3 regions of the Saccharopolyspora antiqui genome follow, and region 2 is predicted to be linked to each of the others. Evidence: riboswitches for the same ligand, from Rfam matches in the RefSeq annotation. Region 2 holds a riboswitch; each other region holds the start of a gene.
What was found. A riboswitch is a leader RNA that binds a small molecule or an ion and turns the genes downstream of it on or off. The one in region 2 is predicted to bind thiamine pyrophosphate.

Region 1: linked by a shared signal. The riboswitch ahead of thiD (bifunctional hydroxymethylpyrimidine kinase/phosphomethylpyrimidine kinase) and the one ahead of thiO (glycine oxidase ThiO) in region 2 are both predicted to bind thiamine pyrophosphate.
Region 3: linked by a shared signal. The riboswitch ahead of ACTWQN_RS36505 (purine-cytosine permease family protein) and the one ahead of thiO (glycine oxidase ThiO) in region 2 are both predicted to bind thiamine pyrophosphate.

The regions. Positions count from the first base shown of each region.
Region 1 covers NZ_JBQQBO010000040.1:27,432-33,416, forward strand. The annotation lists gene ACTWQN_RS36305 (AMP-binding protein) at 1-329, opposite strand, end outside; gene ACTWQN_RS36310 (hypothetical protein) at 376-513, opposite strand; gene ACTWQN_RS36315 (hypothetical protein) at 742-1,479, opposite strand; gene ACTWQN_RS36320 (hypothetical protein) at 1,650-1,907, shown strand; TPP riboswitch at 1,947-2,041, shown strand; gene thiD (bifunctional hydroxymethylpyrimidine kinase/phosphomethylpyrimidine kinase) at 2,029-2,826, shown strand; gene tenA (thiaminase II) at 2,895-3,605, shown strand; gene ACTWQN_RS36335 (hypothetical protein) at 3,972-4,415, opposite strand; gene ACTWQN_RS36340 (hypothetical protein) at 4,428-5,354, opposite strand; gene ACTWQN_RS36345 (GNAT family N-acetyltransferase) at 5,652-5,985, shown strand, end outside.
Region 2 covers NZ_JBQQBO010000019.1:84,453-90,437, reverse strand. The annotation lists gene ACTWQN_RS26640 (alpha-lytic protease prodomain-containing protein) at 115-1,239, shown strand; gene thiE (thiamine phosphate synthase) at 1,278-1,949, opposite strand; TPP riboswitch at 2,055-2,160, shown strand; gene thiO (glycine oxidase ThiO) at 2,151-3,269, shown strand; gene thiS (sulfur carrier protein ThiS) at 3,266-3,466, shown strand; gene ACTWQN_RS26620 (thiazole synthase) at 3,618-4,382, shown strand; gene ACTWQN_RS26615 (hypothetical protein) at 4,543-5,121, opposite strand; gene ACTWQN_RS26610 (FUSC family protein) at 5,165-5,985, opposite strand, start outside.
Region 3 covers NZ_JBQQBO010000041.1:20,597-26,581, forward strand. The annotation lists gene ACTWQN_RS36500 (family 2 encapsulin nanocompartment cargo protein polyprenyl transferase) at 1-322, shown strand, start outside; gene ACTWQN_RS36505 (purine-cytosine permease family protein) at 430-1,755, opposite strand; TPP riboswitch at 1,746-1,859, opposite strand; gene ACTWQN_RS36510 (SAM-dependent methyltransferase) at 2,063-2,866, opposite strand; gene ACTWQN_RS36515 (VOC family protein) at 3,029-3,412, shown strand; gene ACTWQN_RS36520 (LacI family DNA-binding transcriptional regulator) at 3,428-4,459, opposite strand; gene ACTWQN_RS36525 (SDR family NAD(P)-dependent oxidoreductase) at 4,614-5,375, shown strand; gene larA (nickel-dependent lactate racemase) at 5,554-5,985, shown strand, end outside.

The DNA of each region.
Region 1 (5,985 bases), on a different contig from region 2:
TGGTTGCGGCACAGCGCCGCGATCCGGGTGCCGTGGGGGATGCGATTGCGCAGGCCGCCCGCCAGCCGGGTGGTGCGCTGCGAAACCTCGGCATAGCTGAGCGCGGCGCGCTCGTCGATCACTGCGGGGCGGTCGGGGTGGCGCACCGCGCCGACGGCGAAGGCCAGCGGCGGGGTGAGGCCCCAGCGGCGCCAGGCCAGCACGATGCGCAGCAGTTTGTCCGGCCGGACCGGGCCGATGACCCCCTGCTTGACCAGTACGAACGTGGTGTGCAGCGGCGGTATCACGCGCCCCAGCAGCGCCACCAACCGTTGCCTCAAGGTGCTCACCTCCGGATCCGGTCGGGGGCGCGGAAGCGGCCCGCTCCCGACCAGTTCATTCCTGCGCGGCGGCCTGCACAACCGCGTCGCGCAGGGCCGCGCGCAGTCTGCCGACCTCCAACGGGGACAACACCGCTGTTTCGCCGGGCGGCGCGACGACCACCACACTGCCCTGGTTGACGAATACCGACATGTCCCTACGTCTGCCTGCGACATCGCGGCAGCTCACGTGCCACTGCTTGGTGGGCTCCACGATTCCCAGCCTCCCTGGTGCAGTCCGCGCGCTTGTCTCCCGCGCGCAGTGTTGATCGAGGGACGGGCTGGCGGGAGACCTGTGACGACGTTTCACCGGATCGGTCACCAGAAATGGTCTAGATCACATCAAGGGTGCATCATGTCGCGGCCGCGCCGCAACGGAGCCTCAGACTGGACAGATGCGCAGGCCTGCTGGTTCTGCGGTGAAGGTGACCGCGCCTTCGAAGTCGGCGATCGGCAGCTCGTCGCGTACCAGCCGGTGCGGCGCGTCGAAGGCCTCCACCCGGAGCTGGTCGGTGGTAATCGTCTGCTCCGCGAAGTTGACGCCGCCGACCTGGATCAGCAGTTGACCGTCGCGCAACTCGACGGTCAACCAGCCGCCGGGAACCGCGAGCTGCTCGCCCCGGTAGCTCAGCGTCAGCCGACTGGCCGCGGGGTCCTCGGAGCGGATGGCGACGTGCGAGATGGCGACGTCGCGCTGGCCCGTTTCCCCGGCCAGGGCGATCACATCGCGCTGGACGTCCTCGGCCGGGCGGTCGCCGGGTTTCGGCGTCAGCACCGGGGCGCGCAGCTTCGCGGCCAGCCGGTAGGGCTGCCACGAACCGGCGCCGATCAGGTTGACCACGGCGGTGATCTGGGCGTCGGCCAACAGCCGGTCGCTGCCCGGCGCTGGCGTCACCTCGATCGCCGCGACGCCCCGCTGGCCCAGCAGCTCGCGCAGCGCCTTGGCGCGCTGCCTGCTGTTGCGGTCGAACCCGCGGGTGATCGCCACGGTCCCGGATCCGGCGGCCGCGACGGCGGCTTCGGTCAGGCTCGCCAGCGGGGCCCAGATGCGGGCGGGATCCTCGGGCCGCGGTCGCCGACGGGAACGGGCGGAGCCGGGGGCATCGGTAGTGGTTTCCATCGCAATCCAGCTTAGTCCGCGAGGAAGGCTCACCTTCGCTGCCAGTGGGCGTCTTCACGGTGTGAATTCGATCGCTGTCCCGTTGCGCCATCGGGGTGGTGCTGCGGCCGAATGGTCTTGTCGTCGGCGGCACCTGGCGCAATGCTGGGGCGATCATCGAGGGGGCGGGGATGACCGAGTTGAATTTCCCGGCTCTGGGGCGGCAGCCGACCGGCTGCCCTCCGGCGCGCGGGGTGCTGGTCTGCTGGCTGGCCGCGGACGGCAGCCAGGTGCACGTCGGCGACCGGTTGGCGGAGGTCCGGGTGGCCGACGACCGTTTCGGCCGCCGGATCGGTTGGGTTTCGGCCTTGGCCACCGGCACCCTGTGGCACCAGGTCCGGGCCGGTGAGGTGCTGACCGCGGGCGCGGTGGTGGGATTGATCGATTGATGGGCATGGCCCTGGATCGCCTGCGGTTGTTAGGTTGGTGCGAGTGACGCGGGGTGCCCGGCTGCCGGGCTGAGAACAGACCCGTTGAACCTGACCTAGCTCGTACTAGCGGAGGGACGTCATGGTTCCCAATGTGCTGACCATCGCGGGCACCGATCCCAGCGGTGGTGCCGGTGTGCAAGCCGACCTGAAGACCTTCTCCGCGCACGGCGCCTACGGCATGTCCGTGATCACCGCGCTGGTGGCGCAGACCACCACCGGGGTTTCCGAGGTGCACGAGGTCCCGCCGGAGTTCGTCACCGCCCAGCTGGTCACGCTGCTCGACGACGTGCGGGTGGACGCGGTCAAGATCGGCATGCTGGCCAACGCGGAGGTGATCCGCGCGGTCATCGGGGTCCTCGACCGCTACGCGCCGCCGCACGTGGTGCTGGACCCGGTCATGGTGGCCAAGAGCGGCGATCGGCTGCTGGCGCCGGAGGCGGTCGCCGTGCTGCGCGACGAGCTGCTGCCGCGGGTCGATCTGATCACGCCGAACCTGCCGGAGGCCGCCGACCTGCTGGGCGAGCCGGAGATCACCGATCCCGACGGCATGCCCGCGCAGGCCGAGCGGCTGGCCGGGCTGGGTGCCAAGCAGGTGCTGCTCAAGGGCGGCCACCTCGACGGGCAGTCCAGTGTGGACCTGCTCTACGGCGACGGGATCGCCGAGTTCCTCGCCAGCGAGCGGGTGGCGACCACCAATGACCACGGCACCGGTTGCACGCTGTCGGCCGCGATCGCCGCGCTGCGCCCGCAGCGCGCGGACTGGCTCGAAGCGGTGCGCGAAGCCAAGGAGTACCTGACCGAGGCGCTGCGCGCGTCCGATCGGCTGGACGTCGGCCACGGCCACGGCCCGGTGCACCACTTCCACCACTGGTGGTGAGCGGCGGGCGCGCCGGATCTGCCGGCCCGCAGCGCGGAAATCGCTTCGACGACCAACGAGAGGTTCTGATGAGCAAGCTGGCCGCACCGCCCGCTGATGGTTTCTGCGCCCGGGCCTGGGCGCACACCGTCGATCTGCAGCAGGCGATCGTCGAGCACCCGTTCAACGCCGCGCTCACCGACGGCACGCTGGATCGGGACCGCTTCGCCTTCTACATCGTGCAGGACGCGCGCTACCTGGTCGGTTTCGCGCAGGCCCTGGCGGCGGCCGCGACGCGGGCCGAGGACGCCGAGGACGCCGCGTTCCTGGCCGGTGCGTCGCAGGGCGCGTTGATCGAGGAGCGTCGGCTGCACGCCGGGTACGTCGCGGAGTTCGGCCTCTCCGATGCCGAGATCGCCGGGATCGACACCTCGCCGTCGTGCCTGGCATACACCTCGTACCTGCGGGCGACCGCGTTGACCGAGCCCTACCCGGTGCTGTTGGCGGCGCTGCTGCCGTGCTTCTGGGTGTACCAGCACGTCGGCACCACGATCCTGGCGGCCACCGGCGGCGCCGAAGGCCACCCCTACCGGGCGTGGATCGAGACCTACGCCGACGACGAGTTCGCCGAAGCGGTGCTGGCCGCCCGCGACCTCACCGACCGGGTCGCGGGCAGCGTCGATGACGAGATGCGGGAGCGAATGCTCGAAGCGTTCACCCGCGCGACCGAGTACGAGTGGCTGTTCTGGAACAGCGCCTGGATCAAGGAGCCGTGGCCCACCGCGCGCTGGGTGAACTAGCCGTCGAAACCCGTTGTCGGGGCAGGAAGAAACTCCGACGCGATGTGACTGGGGTCGACGCGGTGTGACGGGGCTGGCGCGGTGTGACTGGGCCGACGCGGTGTGACTGGGCGCACATTGGGTTGCGCTAACGATCAGCGCCGTGCGGCGATTCTCTCAGCGAGACGCCCGTCCGGGCGAGGAATCTTCCCACCGTGGACGGAGTTTCAGGCGGCTGTGGGCACTTCTCTGCTGATCGTGCTGACGGGCATGTTGGTGCCGATACTCGCGGCGGCGCCGTTCTACATGGCGGATCGCCGCAAGCAGCGGCAGCAATCCGCCGGTGACGACGAGTGATCGCGGCGAGCCTGCGGCCAACGGGGCGAATCAGTTCTTGTTGATCTCGCTGCGCAGCTTGGCGAGCCGCTGGCGGGACCGGTTGAACTTGGCCTCGAAGTGCTTCTCGAACAGGTCGGTGGGCAGCACCGGCATCTCGATCGGTTCCGCCGATCGCTGCTGCGGCGCGACCCGCACCGACTCGACCTGCTCCTCCGGTTCGACCTGCTCCGGTTCGGCCTGCACCTCGGACTCGGCCTTGGATTCACTCGGCGTGGGCTGATCTTCGGTGCTGGTCGGTCGGCGGGGGATGACCTTCGGCGTCGCCGGGTTCCGCAGCGCCGCAGGCCGCAGGGCGTGCTTGCCATTCGGCGTGGTCGAAGATTCGGACACCCCGGTTTCGGCGAGGCGCCGGTTGGCGCGGTGCAGCAGGGGCCAGAAGATCAACGTGGCCACGGCGAATCCGGTCACGAACATCAGCACGAGCAGATCCACGAGGTGCTCCGATCAGTTCTGCCGCGCGGGGCCGGGTTTCGGGGCGGTGCCGTTGGTGTGCTGCCGCTCGATGGGAATGGTGAAGGTCTGCACGTCGTCGCGCTGTTCGGGCAGTCGCATCGGCGGCTCCACCTCGTCCTCGATCGGCAGTTCGGCCTGTCCCGTTCGCTGCTGCTGGTCGCGGAGGGCCGTCGCGGAGTCTTCGAGCATCTGCCGGGCTCTGTCCATTGCGGACAGCACGGATTCGCGCATCTCCTCCAGCCGGAGCTGGTTGACGCGGATCTCCTCCAGCACCTCGGACCGCAGCTGCTCGGACTCGGTGTCCCACCGGCCGCACTGCCGCTGCGTCTCGGCGATCAGCTCGTTGGCCTCCTCCTGCGCCATCTCCATGGTCCGCTTGTACTCGTTGCGGATGTTCTGCCGCAGTCGGCGTTCCCGGGAGCGCAGTTCGCTGGCCTTCTGGTCGTGCTCGCGGTGCAGCCGGGCGCGCCGCTCCTCGACGTCGGCGATCAGTTCGCCGCACTCGTCGCGCAGCTCGCCGGCGGCCCGCTGGGCTTGGCCGAGCAGCTCGCGCGCCTCGGTCTCGGCGCTGCCCCGGAGGATCTCGGCCTGTCGTTTTGCCTGTTCGCGCAGGTTCTGCACTTCTTCCTCGGCGATCGAGAGCATGTTCTGCACCCGCTGGGAGGCCGCTGGCAGTCCGGTGTCGGAGCTCTCGATGCGCTTGAGCCGCTGCTCGGCGGCGTCCAGACCCCGGCGGGTGTCGTCGCAGAGCTTGCGGAGATCGGTGTTGAGCTGGGCGGCCTCGTTGCGGTCGATGCTGACCAGCCTCAGCTGGTCCTCCAGCAGTTCGATGTGGTCGATGACCTGGTTGCGGTTGAAACCGCGGACCTGGATGTCGAATCCCGGCCGGAGCGGCACAACGGCATCAGCGTCTTCCATTGGTGAACTCCTCTCCGGGCGGGTGGGGCCGACTCGATAGCTCGGAGAGTAGGGGGGATGGTGGGAGCTCGCCCAGCGGAAAACAACGATCATCACCGGATCAGGTAATGATCTTCAGGCGATCCACATCTTGATTAGCGTTCCGTGATGGTGTCCCGAGGCTGTCCACAGTGCTCGATTGGTCCGGGTGCGAGCTGTCCGTGCACGGCGGTCCGGTGGTGGGGTGAGCCACAGTCATCAGATCGAATGGTTAGGTTAGGCTCCGCTCACGGACTTGTGTGATCGAGGGAGTGCGGCGTGTCCAGTGCCGACCTTGCCGGGCAGGCGCAGCAGCGGGCATCGGTGCTGCTGCGGCGCTGGCTGGCCGAGACGCACACTCCGGTGACCGAGGGGCCGTTGCGATTGACCATCGGGTCGCTTCGGTTGGGTGTTGACGTCGTCTACGACTCGCCGACCGGAGCGCACGGATTCGGTCCGATCCACGTGCTCGACGCGACGGGGGCGCGGGTCGAGGTGGTCGAATCCGCGTTGCTCGCCGCCGCCTGCTCGGCCGATGCGCGCGCCCGCGCGCTGCCCGACGCGCCGATCAATTCGGCCGCCGCGGGTTCGTTGCTGGACTGGCTGACGCACG
Region 2 (5,985 bases):
GCGGGCGTTTTGGGCGAGATGCGGCGAAAGGTGGATGTGGGACTGGTGATCTCCTTTGATACTGGATCGGCGACGGGGGCCCTGAGATCCAGCTCACAGCGAGGGAGATACCAGATGAAGCGCAGACTCGCGGCCCGAATGGCCGGGACCGTGCTGCTGGCGGCGGGAACGGTAGCAGCGCTGACCATGCCGGCCACCGCGACTGAAGAGACCGCGCCGACCCCGGCCAGCGCGACTCTGCTGGACGCGATGCAGCGTGACTTCGGGCTGACCCGGGACCAGGCCATCGAGCGGCTCGCCCAGGAGGCCGCCGCCAACCGCGCGGACCAGCAGCTGCGCGGCTCGCTGGCCGGGACGTTCGGCGGGTCCTACTTCGACGCCGAGTCCGGCAAGCTCGTCGTCGGCGTGACCGACCCGGCGCGCTTCGACGAGATCCGCGCGGCTGGCGCGGAAGCCAGGCAGGTCGACTTCACCATCGAGGAGCTCAACGGCGTCGTCGAAGGCCTCAACTCGTACAGCACGCTGGCTCCTGACGGGGTCTCCGGCTGGTACGCCGACGGCAGCGAGAACTCCGTTGTCGTCACCACCAGGCCGGGCACCGAGCTCCAGGCGGCGCAGTTCGTGCGGGCGGCCGGGGTCCTGGTGGACGCGGTCCGGGTCGTCGAGTCCCTCGAAGACCCGCGGACCTACGCCGACGTCATCGGCGGCAACGCCTACTACATCGGCAGCGGCAGCCGCTGCTCGGTCGGGTTCTCGGTGCAGGGCGGCTTCGTGACCGCCGGGCACTGCGGCAGCGAGGGCGACAGCACCTCGGAGCCCACCGGCCAGTTCGAGGGCTCGTCGTTCCCGGGCAACGACTACGGCTGGGTGGCGGTCGGCTCCGGCGAGACCCCGCAGCCGGCGGTGAACCGGTACGACGGCAGCACCGTCGGCGTCGCCGGCTCGTCCGAGTCCGCCGAGGGTGCGTCGATCTGCCGCTCCGGTTCGACGACCGGTTGGCACTGCGGTTCGGTCGAGGCCAAGAACCAGACGGTGCAGTACCCGCAGGGCACCGTGTCCGGCCTGACCCGCACCAACGTCTGCGCCGAACCCGGCGACTCGGGTGGCTCCTGGCTCTCCGGTGACCAGGCCCAGGGCGTGACCTCGGGTGGTTCGGGCAACTGCTCGTCCGGCGGCACGACCTACTTCCAGCCGGTGAACGAAATCCTCCAGGCCTACGGCCTGACGCTGCTCACCTAACCGGTCACCGGTACCGACAACGGTCGTGGGTGCCGCGATCACGGCAGGCGGTCGCGGAGGTTCCGCGCGGCCGCGCGGGGATCCTCGGCCTCGGTGATCGCGCGAACCACGACGATCCGCTGCGCACCCGCCTTGAGCGCGTCGTCGAGGTTGTCCGGGCCGATGCCGCCGATGGCGAACCACGGCCGACCGTGTCCCCGGTGCTCCGCGGCGTGCTCCACCAGATCCAGCCCGGCCGCCGGTCGACCCGGTTTGGTCGGCGTGGTCCACACCGGGCCGGTGCAGAAGTAGTCCACCCCCGGTTCGATGGCCGCGGCGTCGGCCTGCACCACGTCGTGCGTGGACCTGCCGATCGCGATGTGCTCTCCGACGATGCGCCGGGCGATCTCCACCGGCAGATCGTCCTGTCCGAGGTGCAGGATGTCGGCCTCGGCCGCCATGGCGATGTCCGCGCGGTCGTTCACCGCGAGCAGCGCACCGTGCCGCACGCAGGCCTCGGCCAGCACCTCCAGCGCGGCCAGTTCGTGGCGGGCTTCCAGCGGAGCGCCACTCGGGTTCTTGTCCCGCAACTGGATGATGTCGACTCCACCGTCGAGCGCGGCCTCCGCGAACTCCGCGAGGTCACCGCGCTCGCTGCGTGCGTCGGTGCACAGGTACAGCCGTGCCTCGCCGAGGCGAGCGCGGATGCCGAAACCGTCCAATCCAGGCATGTTCCACAGGGTAACTGCTGGCACCACCGCCGCCGGAGCGCACAGGTTCGTGAAACGAGTTCAGGGACAGGCACTGACGTCGAGATCCTCGCCCGGTACGGTGGACTCGGTGAGCACGGGAGTCCGGACACCGGGCTGAGAGGGGGCGTTGGCCCCGACCGTCGAACCTGATCCGGGTCATGCCGGCGCAGGGAGCGTGGAGTGTCTGAACAACGAACCGATCACGTCGTCGTAGTGGGCGGCGGCGTCATCGGCATGTCCGTCGCCTGGCGGGCGGCCGCCGCCGGACATCGCGTGCGACTCGTCGACGCCGAACCGGCATCCGGGGCGTCTTACGTGGCCGGTGGCATGCTGGCGCCGATCGCCGAGGCGTGGCCCGGCGAAGAAGAACTGCTGGAACTGGGTGCGGCGTCGCTGCGGCAATGGCCGACGTTCGCCGACGAGCTGAGCCGCGCCGCCGGGCTGCCTTCTGGCCTGCGCCGCGAGGGAACCCTCGTGGTCGGGGTCGACAGCGCCGACCGGGCCGAACTGGACAACCTGGCCGACTACCTCGCCAGGCTCGGCCGCACCGTCAACCGGCTGTCCAGCCGGGAACTGCGCCGACTCGAACCATCGCTGGGCCCGGCGGTGCGCGGCGGGCTCGAAGTGCCGGGTGATCTCGCGGTCGACAACCGGGTGGCGCTGCGCGCGCTGCGCGCGGCGGCCACCGCGGCGGGCGTCGAATTCGTCGCGGCGAAGGCGAAGAGCGTGCGGCCCGGCGCCGTGCAGCTCGAAGAATCCACTGTGGACTGCGACATGGTGGTGATCGCGGCCGGTGCGCATTCCGGTGCGCTGCATCCCGTGCTGCGGGACCGGATCCGGCCGGTGAAGGGCGAAATCCTCCGGCTGCGCGCGCGGGCCACGGCACTGCCGCCGCCGAGCCGCACGGTCCGCGGTCCGGTGCACGGCCGTCCGGTCTACCTCGTGCCGCGCGACGACGGCGGCCTGGTGCTCGGCGCCACCCAGTACGAAGTCGGCTTCGACACCGAGGTCACGGTGGGCGGGGTGCGCGACCTGATCGCCGACGCCGAGCAGCTGGTGCCGGGCATCTCTGAGTACCAGCTCGTCGAGGCCGCGGCCGGGCTGCGCCCGAGCACCGACGACAACCTGCCGGTGCTCGGCTGGTTGGAGCCCGGCGTGCTGGCGGCCACCGGGCACCACCGCGGCGGCTTCCTGCTCGCCCCGGCCACTGTCGACGCGGTGCTCGCCCTGCTGCGCGGCGAGGAGCCCGCCGCCGAGGTCAAGGTCGCCGATCCGAGTCGATGGGGAGGACAGCAGTGAACGTCGTGCTCAACGGGGAACCACGGGAGACCGCCACCGACGCCACGCTCGCATCGGTGCTGCGCGAATTCGGGGTGCCCGAGCGGGGAGTGGCCGTGGCGCTCGACGGCGCGGTGGTGCCCCGAGCCCAGTGGCCGGAGACCACGCTGCGCCCCGATGCCGCCATCGAGGTCCTCACCGCAGTGCAAGGAGGGTGACGTGACGCCGCCCCACCCGGAGGAGGGGTTTCCAACCCGAAAGGTTGCGGCCCAGCCCGAATCGACCCCTTGCGGGGCAACGGAGGCATACCGAACCACGGCACCGATACCCGCGCCGCCCGGAGTCGGCGGTCCCGTCGTTAGGAGACTCATGGACGACCCGTTGGTAATCGCCGACCGGAAGTTCGGCTCGCGACTGATCACCGGGACCGGCGGGGCGACGAACCTCGCGGTCCTGGAACGCGCGTTGATCGCGTCCGGAACCGAGCTGACGACCGTGGCGATGCGCCGCGCCGATGCCGGCGGCGGCACCGGGGTGCTCGACCTGCTGCGCAAGCTGGGCATCGAGGCGCTGCCCAACACGGCGGGCTGCCGGACGGCGGCCGAGGCCGTGCTGACCGCGCAGTTGGCCCGCGAAGCGTTGGAGACGAACTGGGTCAAGCTGGAGGTCGTCGCCGACGAGGACACCCTGCTACCCGATCCGGTCGAGCTGCTGGACGCCGCCGAGCAGCTGGTCGACCAGGGTTTCGTGGTGCTGGCCTACACCAACGACGATCCGGTGCTGGCGCTGAAGCTCGAAGAGGTCGGTTGCGCCGCGGTGATGCCGCTGGGCTCGCCGATCGGCACCGGCCTGGGCATCCGGAACCCGCACAACATCGAGATGATCGTCTCCCGGGCGTCGGTCCCGATCGTGCTGGACGCGGGCATCGGCACGGCCTCGGACGCGGCGCTGGCCATGGAACTCGGCTGCTCGGCGGTGCTCCTGGCCACCGCGGTCACCCGAGCCCAGGACCCGGAGCGCATGGCGGCGGCGATGCGAGCGGCGGTCGAAGCCGGTCGCCTGGCGTCCCTGGCGGGCCGAATCCCACAACGCTTCTGGGCCCAAGCCTCCAGCCCCGGCCACCCGACCCGGTGAGGTAGTTCCAAGCACGCGTCACCAGCACGAATGATGTTGCTGATTCCGCCGGTGGTGTAGCCTTTTGGCAGGAGTTCGGTGCCGTGGGCATCGGGCGAGTCGCACGGTCGGGTGCACCCGGGGCATACCGGGACCCCGGCCGTACGCATGCCATGGCTGATCAACACGAGGTTGGCACTTCGACTTCGTAGATGCGGTCATTCAGCAATTCCCGATAGCCGCTCATCCCCATGCGATCGGTTCGTACCGCGCCCGCAACGATGTCGGCTGCCCAAAGCAGCCGTTCCGACTTGCCAGGTAGATGCACCACGTGGAAACGGGCACCCGGGGGAAGGCTGAAGCGGGCCCCGCGGGCTGTGGCGATGTCTCGGGCATTGAGTGCCGTGGTGCGGCTTTCCAAGCACAACTCGTTGACACCGAAATCGTGCAACTCGACCACCAACCGGGTCAGGCATGCCGCGCGGGCACGTTCCTGACGTTTCAACGGCACCGGGGTTCCGACCGTGACAACGTGAAATCCGGGCAGGTCCGCAATGGCCTTCGTCGCGCTGCGCCGCTGCTGGGCATCCATGTCGTTCCAGTGCAGCTTCATTTTGGGGCGTTTCCCGCGCAGCCCCGCCAACGCAGTGCGCGCCACCTCATGAACACCAACGTCGAACACCACTGCAGCGAGCACGTAGAAACCTCCCGCTGAGGCTTCCAGCACGGATTCGTCGCCGAACGCGCTGAGTGTGATCATCTCACTGAGCGTAGCCGTCAGTGCCGACGGCCTCGGTGGGCGGTCAGCGGATGTGGAGGCGTTGGGGGCGGACGAAGGTGATCGTGTAGCTCTTCCACGGGCTGTCGTAGCCGAAGGTCCGGTCGATGGCCAGGCGGGCGTGCAGGGCGTTCTCGACCAGCGAGCTCGCCAGCAGTTCGGTGGCCGGGGCGCTGCCCTCCGGCACGTCCGGGATCCGCGCCGTCGGCTTGCCGGCCAGCAGGTCGTCCACCGCGCGCAGCGCCGGGACCGCGACCGCCTGTTCGGCCTCCGGCCGGAACGCGAGGGTCGCGACGTCCTGCCGCAACGCGTCGAGCGCGATGGCCGCCGCGCGGGTCGCGCGGTCGTCGTCGGTCTCCTCGCCGATCCCGTCGAGCAGCGCGGGCATGCCGAGCAGATCTTGGGTGCGCCGCAACGCGAGCACGTTCGCCGCCTGCAACGCCGCGGGCAGATCGACGCCCTGGCCAGCGGCGCGCACGCTGCGCAGCAGCTCCGACACCGACCACACCGTGGAGCGCACCGCGCCGCGCACGTCCGGCAGGATGCTGCTGGGCAGCACCAGATAGCTGACGTAGCCGACGATGAGCGCGATGGCCGCGCCGACCGCCGTGTTCGCCGCGAAGCTGATCGCCACGTTCACCGGCGGCCGCTCCAGCCGCAACGCCTGATCGACCACGGTCACCACGATCAGACAACCCAGCAGCGTCTGGTACTCGCCGCGCAACCGCGCCATGTTCAGCAACATGCCGCCGATCACCAGCGGTACCAATAGGAACGCGCCCGGCAGCAGGGTGATCAGCAACGCCAGCGCGGTCACGCCGAGCACCGCGCCCCCGGTGCGTTCCA
Region 3 (5,985 bases), on a different contig from region 2:
TCCGGCGATCACCGGCAAACCGGTGTTCTCCGACCTGCGCACCCGCAAGAAGACCCTGCCGGTGGTTTCCGCGCTGACCTCCGGCATGCCCGCCGGTCAGCGGCTGGCCGCCCTCTACCTCCGCGACCAGCCGCTGTCCGGCAGCGAACTGGCCCAATGCGCCGAGCTGATCGCCCTGGCCGGTGGCCGCACCTGGAGCCAGAACCAAGCCGACGAACTACTCGCCGCGGCCCTCAGCGACCTCCGCCGCTGCGACCCCAGCCCACGAGCAGCCGAAGAACTGAGCGCCCTGGCCCAACTGGTAACCCACCGCGACCACTAACCCCATTCCACCCATCCCGAGCGACGACTAGCGCCCGGCTCTCGTTCGAGTGAGGGGTGAAGGGCACCTTTGACCGGCTTAGTCGGTCGAAGGTGCCCTTCACTCGGTTATGGCTTGTGGGTGCGGCGGGTGGCTGTGCCGATTATCGCGGCTGCTATTGCTGCGGTTAGGAATGATGCGAGGGAGGCGCTGAGCCAGGTTGGTGGGGTGAAGGTGAGGAGGGCTTGGAGGTTGGTCCAGAGGTCCGTCCACCAGCCGAGTTCGCCGGGGTTGATCAGCTGGAACACCACGAAACCCAGCAGCCAGGCCACCAGCATCCCCCACCGGGACGGGGCGTGCGCGGACAGGTCCCAGCTCTGGCGGCGGCCGGGCAGGAAGTAATCCACCGCCAGCACCCCGAACAGCGGCACGAAAACCGATCCGATCAGCAGCAGGAAGTTCGAGAACTGGGCGATGTCCAGGGTCAGCGCCAACAACGTCGTCACCACACCGACGGCCACGCTCAGCACCCGACGATCCGTGCTGGGCCGCAGGTTCTGGATCGACACCGCCGTCGAGTAGGTGTCGGCGAAGGACTGGTCCACCTCGCGCAACACCAGGATCCCGAAGAAGATCACCCCGAGCGGCACCGCGAGCAGCGGATCGAACGCCTTGTCCGCATCGCCGCCGACCAACGCCAACCCGAGCAACCCCAACAGGTAGCAAGCGATCTGGGTGACCGAATAACCCACCGTGGCAGCGGTGAACGCGCCAGCCGCGGACTTCGAGTGCCGCGAGTAGTCCGAGGCGACCGGGATCCAGGACACCGCGACCGCCAGCGCGGCGTCCGCACCGGGCCAAAACCCTTGCCAGGAACCATTGTTCAGCTCCGGCAGCGGGTGGCGCAGCAGTTGGACGAAGAAGTACACCATCGCGATCGCCACCGCGATGCTCACGTAGCGGCGCAACAACCGCAGCGCACCGAGCGGGCGCAGCGTGAGCGCGGTGGTCAGCACCCCGGCCACCAGCACGTACAGCCACTGCGGACCGCCGCCGAACAACGCCGCCGTACCCTGCGCGATCACCAGCAGCTCGAAGGTGCCCCAACCGACCAGCTGCAGGATGTTCAGCACGGTCGGCAGGTACGACAGCTTGGTGCCGAAAAGCCCGCGCAGCAACATCATCGACGGCGCCCCGGTGCGCGCACCGGGAATCGCCGCGATGCCGACCATGACGCTGCCCAGCACGGTCCCGACCACGCACGCCACCACCGCGGCGAGGAACGACAACTGCGGCACACCGCTGGGGGCGAGCACGGCCAGCGCGCCGCTGAAACCGAGCAGGCTGACCCCGAGGTTGCCCCAGAACGCGCCCTGGTCGAGCACACCGAGCGTCTTGGGTGCGGGTTCGTCGAGAGTGTGCGGAACTTCGGAACGATCGACATCAAGGGCCATCAACAGCTCCCTACGCCGGAATTACCCGGACAGGTTCAGCGGTCGGTGGCGCGTGTGGTGCCACCCTCTCAGCCCGGTGCGCCCGAGCTCCCGCGTGGATAGTTCGGCGACACCCTACCCCGCCGAATCCGGCGATGTCAGACCGGTCCGGGGAAATCGTCTCCGACAGCGGAAATCACGAAGACCGGCCGCGCAGATCGTCAAGACGTTCACCTTGGCGCGCACCAGGATCGCGGAGCCCTGGTCGCCCAGTGGATCCCGGGCCGCGTCGACTTCAGGAGTGGCCGCACCGGGTCAACTGCAACTCTCAGCTCTTGCGGCCGACGGCTCCGTACAGCCAGCCGGTGGCTTCCGGTCCCGGGTCGATCGGGTCGGGCTGCCAGCCGTCGATGGTGACCAGACCTGGGTCGACGAGGTCGAAGCCGTCGAAGAAGCGGCCGATCTCGGTGTGGTCGCGGAAGTAGATGGGGGTCGGGGTGGCCGCGTAGACCGACTCGATCTGAGCGACCGCGTCCGGTGATTTGTCATCCGTGGTGACGTGGGTGGCCGCGATGTGACTGCCGGAAGCCAGGACGGCGCGCAACTGGCCCATGACCGCGGGACGTTCCTCGACCGTCAGGAAGTGCACCATGGCGATCATGAGCACGGCGACGGGTTCGTCGAAGTCGATCAGCCTGGCCGTCTCGGGATGTTCGAGCACTTCGGCTGGGCGGTGCATGTCGGCGGTGACCACGGTGGTGTTGTCGTCGGAGGCCAGCAGGGCGCGACCGTGCGCGAGAACGATCGGGTCGTTGTCGACGTAGACCACGCGGGCATCCGGGTTGATCTCCTGCGCGATCTCGTGCGTGTTGCCGACGGTGGGCAGACCCGAGCCGATGTCGATGAACTGCTTGACCCCTTGGCGGGCCATGTACCGCACCGCGCGCCGCAGGAACGCCCGGTTCTCCTGGGCGAGCTGGCGGATTTCCGGCATGGCCTGGGCCACCCGCTCGACGGCGTCGCGGTCGACCTGGTAATTGTCCTTGCCGCCCAGGTAGTAGTCGTACATCCGCGCGACGCTGGGCCTGTTCATGTCGATCGACGACAAACCGGAATCGTCCTGCCGTTCCATGACAGCGCCTCCATCCGTTTCCTGATGATCACCTTAGTGGCAATCCCGTTGCTTCGGGGAGACGGATCCCGCAGCGCCGAGCACGACAGCCATTGACTTCGACCTAGGTATAGCTCCTAGCCTCGACACGTCGCGGAAACGACGAGGAAAGCGAGCGAGATCATGGCTGTTCAGCTGAACCACACGATCGTCGCAGTCACCGACAAGGTCGCCTCCGCCAGGTTCCTGGCCGACCTGCTGGGGCTGCCCGAGCCGGAGCCCTTCGGCCCGTTCATCTGCGTGCAGACCAGCAACGACGTCACCCTGGACTACCTGGAGACCGACGGCGAGATCACTTCGCAGCACTACGCGTTCCTGGTCAGCGAGGCGGAGTTCGACGAGATCTTCGGGCGGATCAAGGCGCAGGGGCTGGCGCACTGGGCCGACCCGGCGCACCGGGAACCGGGGCAGATCAACACCCGTGACGGCGGGCGCGGCGTCTACTTCGACGACCCCAACGGCCACATCCTGGAGATCCTCACCCGACCCTACGGCAGCGGCCAATGACCGGGTTTCTCCTGGTCAGACGCGTACATCTGGCACACGGCTGAAGCACACCGAGCGGCGTCCGACGACTTGCGGCGTCGCGGGCACCAACACGTCGTGCGGCGCTTCGCCGCGCAGCTGCGCCAGCAGCGCTCCGACGGCCGCCTGGCCCAGGTCCTGCACCGGCATCGCCACCGTGGTCAGCGGTGGCTCCAGGTAGTCGGCGAAGGGCAGGTCGTCGTAGCTGATCACCGACACGTCCTCGGGGATGCGCCGCCCGCTCTGCCGGATCGCGTGCACGACCCCGACGGCCTGGCTGAACATGCTGACGTAGATGGCCGTCAGCTCCGGGTGCTCGGCGAGCAGCCGAATGGCGGCCGCCGCCCCACCCGCCCCGGTGAACTCACCGCGCGACATCGACCCCACCAGTTCGTGCGCCCGCATTTCCTGGTGGAAGCCCCGTTCCCGGCCCTGCGACGGCTCGATCTCGGCAGGTCCGGCCACGTGGCCGATGGCCCGATGGCCGTGCGCGAGCAGATGCCGCACGGCCGCCGCGCTGGCCTGCGCGCCGTCCATCAGCACGTTGCGCCCGGAGCCCGGCACGCCACGGTTGACGAACACGTGCGGCACGTCGGCCAGCGTCGGTTCGGCCAGCAACGGGTGATCTGGGCGCGCCGAGGCGATCAGCAGCCCGTCGACCCGACCGGCCGCGACCAGCTCGGTGATCGATTCGTCGGCTTCGGTCCCCTCGGCGTCCTCGGTGACCAGCACGACGTACCCGGCCAGCCGGGCGCACCGGTAGGCGCCGCGCAGGATCCGCGCGTAGACCGGGTTCGTCAGGTCCGGGATCAGCATCGCGATGGCCCGCGCGCTGGAACCGGCCAGGGCGCGGGCGCCCGCATGCGCGCGGTAACCGAGCTCCGCGGCGGCGGCCAACACGCGCCGCCGGGTCTCCGGCCGCGCCGACAGCGTCGGATCGTCGTTGAGCACCCGGGAGACGACCGACTTGGTCACCCCGGCCCGCTCGGCGACGTCGACCAGCCGGGCCCGTCCCTGCCGATTCGTCACGCCGCCGACCATAGCAGCGGAAAACCGGTCTCCTGTTGGTCAGACCTTGACATCGCGGGTCCTGGGCGGCATAGGCTGCGGCAGCGAAAACCGGTTTTCTCCGCACCATCGAAACGGCGCATCCACACTGGACAACTCGGGAGGACCCCGCACGATGAACGAGGTTCGCACGGCGATCGTCACCGGTGCCGGTTCCGGCATCGGCTACGCCACCGCGGTCAAGCTCGCCACCTCCGGCTACCGGATCGTGGCCGTGGACATCGCCGCCGAAGGCACCGAGCGCGCCGCGACGGCGGTGGCCGAAGCGGGATCCGAGGCGCTGCCGGTCGCGTTGGACGTGCGCGACGCCGCGGCCTTCGAAGCCGCGGTGCGGCGCGCCGAGCAGCACTTCGGCGCCGCCCCGAAACTGCTGGCCAACATCGCCGGGGTCGGCGTCGCGGCGACGCTCACCGAGACCAGCCGCGAGGATTGGGACACCGTCCTCGGCATCAACCTGACCGCGTTGTTCGAGACCTGCCGGATCGTGCTGCCCCGGATGCTGGCGACGGGTGGCGGCTGCATCGTCAACGTCGCCTCGGTGGCGGGCGTGGTCGGGGTCCGCAACCGGGCCGCCTACTGCGCGTCCAAGGCCGGGGTGATCGGGCTCACCCGCTCCATCGCGGTCGACTACGCGCACCAGGGCGTCCGTGCCAACGCGATCTGCCCCGGCACGGTGGCCAGCGAATGGATCGGCAAGATCCTGGCCGATGCGCCCGATCCGGAGGCCGCGCGGCAGGCGATGGAGCAACGCCAGCTCGACGGCCGGATGGGCAGCCCCGAAGAGGTCGCGGCGGGCATCGCGTTCCTCGCCGGGGACGAGGCGAGGTTCGTCAATGGCAGCGCCTTCGTCATGGACGGTGGCATGACCGCCATCTGAGGCGCTGCGTGGCGATTTCGCCCGCCGTCCACTGCCGCACGGACCAGCGCCGGGGCGGTGGAGGGGATGGGATCCCGGGACGAATCCGGTTAGAGTCTGGTCAGACCACCTGCCCGGACTGTTATGCAGAGGAACGCAATGCAACTCGTGAGGTCTTCCCGTCGGCGGGCGGCCGGTCGTGGCTGACTCGGTGCAGGTGCGCTTGGCCTACGGCCGGACCGGTCTGGACGTCGAACTGCCGCGCGAGCAGACCACGGTCGTCGAGCCGCAGTTCCGGCCCGGCGCCGCCGACCAGCGCGCCATGCTGCGCAAGGCCCTGCGGAACCCGGTAGCGGGACCGCCGCTGCGGGATCGGGTGCGGCCGGGCCAGACGGTGGCGGTGTCGCTGTGCGACAGCACCCGGCCACAGCCCCGGCACCTGATGATCCCGGCGCTGCTCGACGAGTTGGACGGCATCATCCGGATCGCGGACGTGGTGCTGCTGGTGGCCACCGGGACGCACCGCGCCAACACCGACGACGAGCTGCGCGAGATGCTCGGCGACGAGGTCGTGGACGCGGTGCGGGTGGTCAACCACGACGCACGCGACGCGGATTCGCTGGTGTGGCGC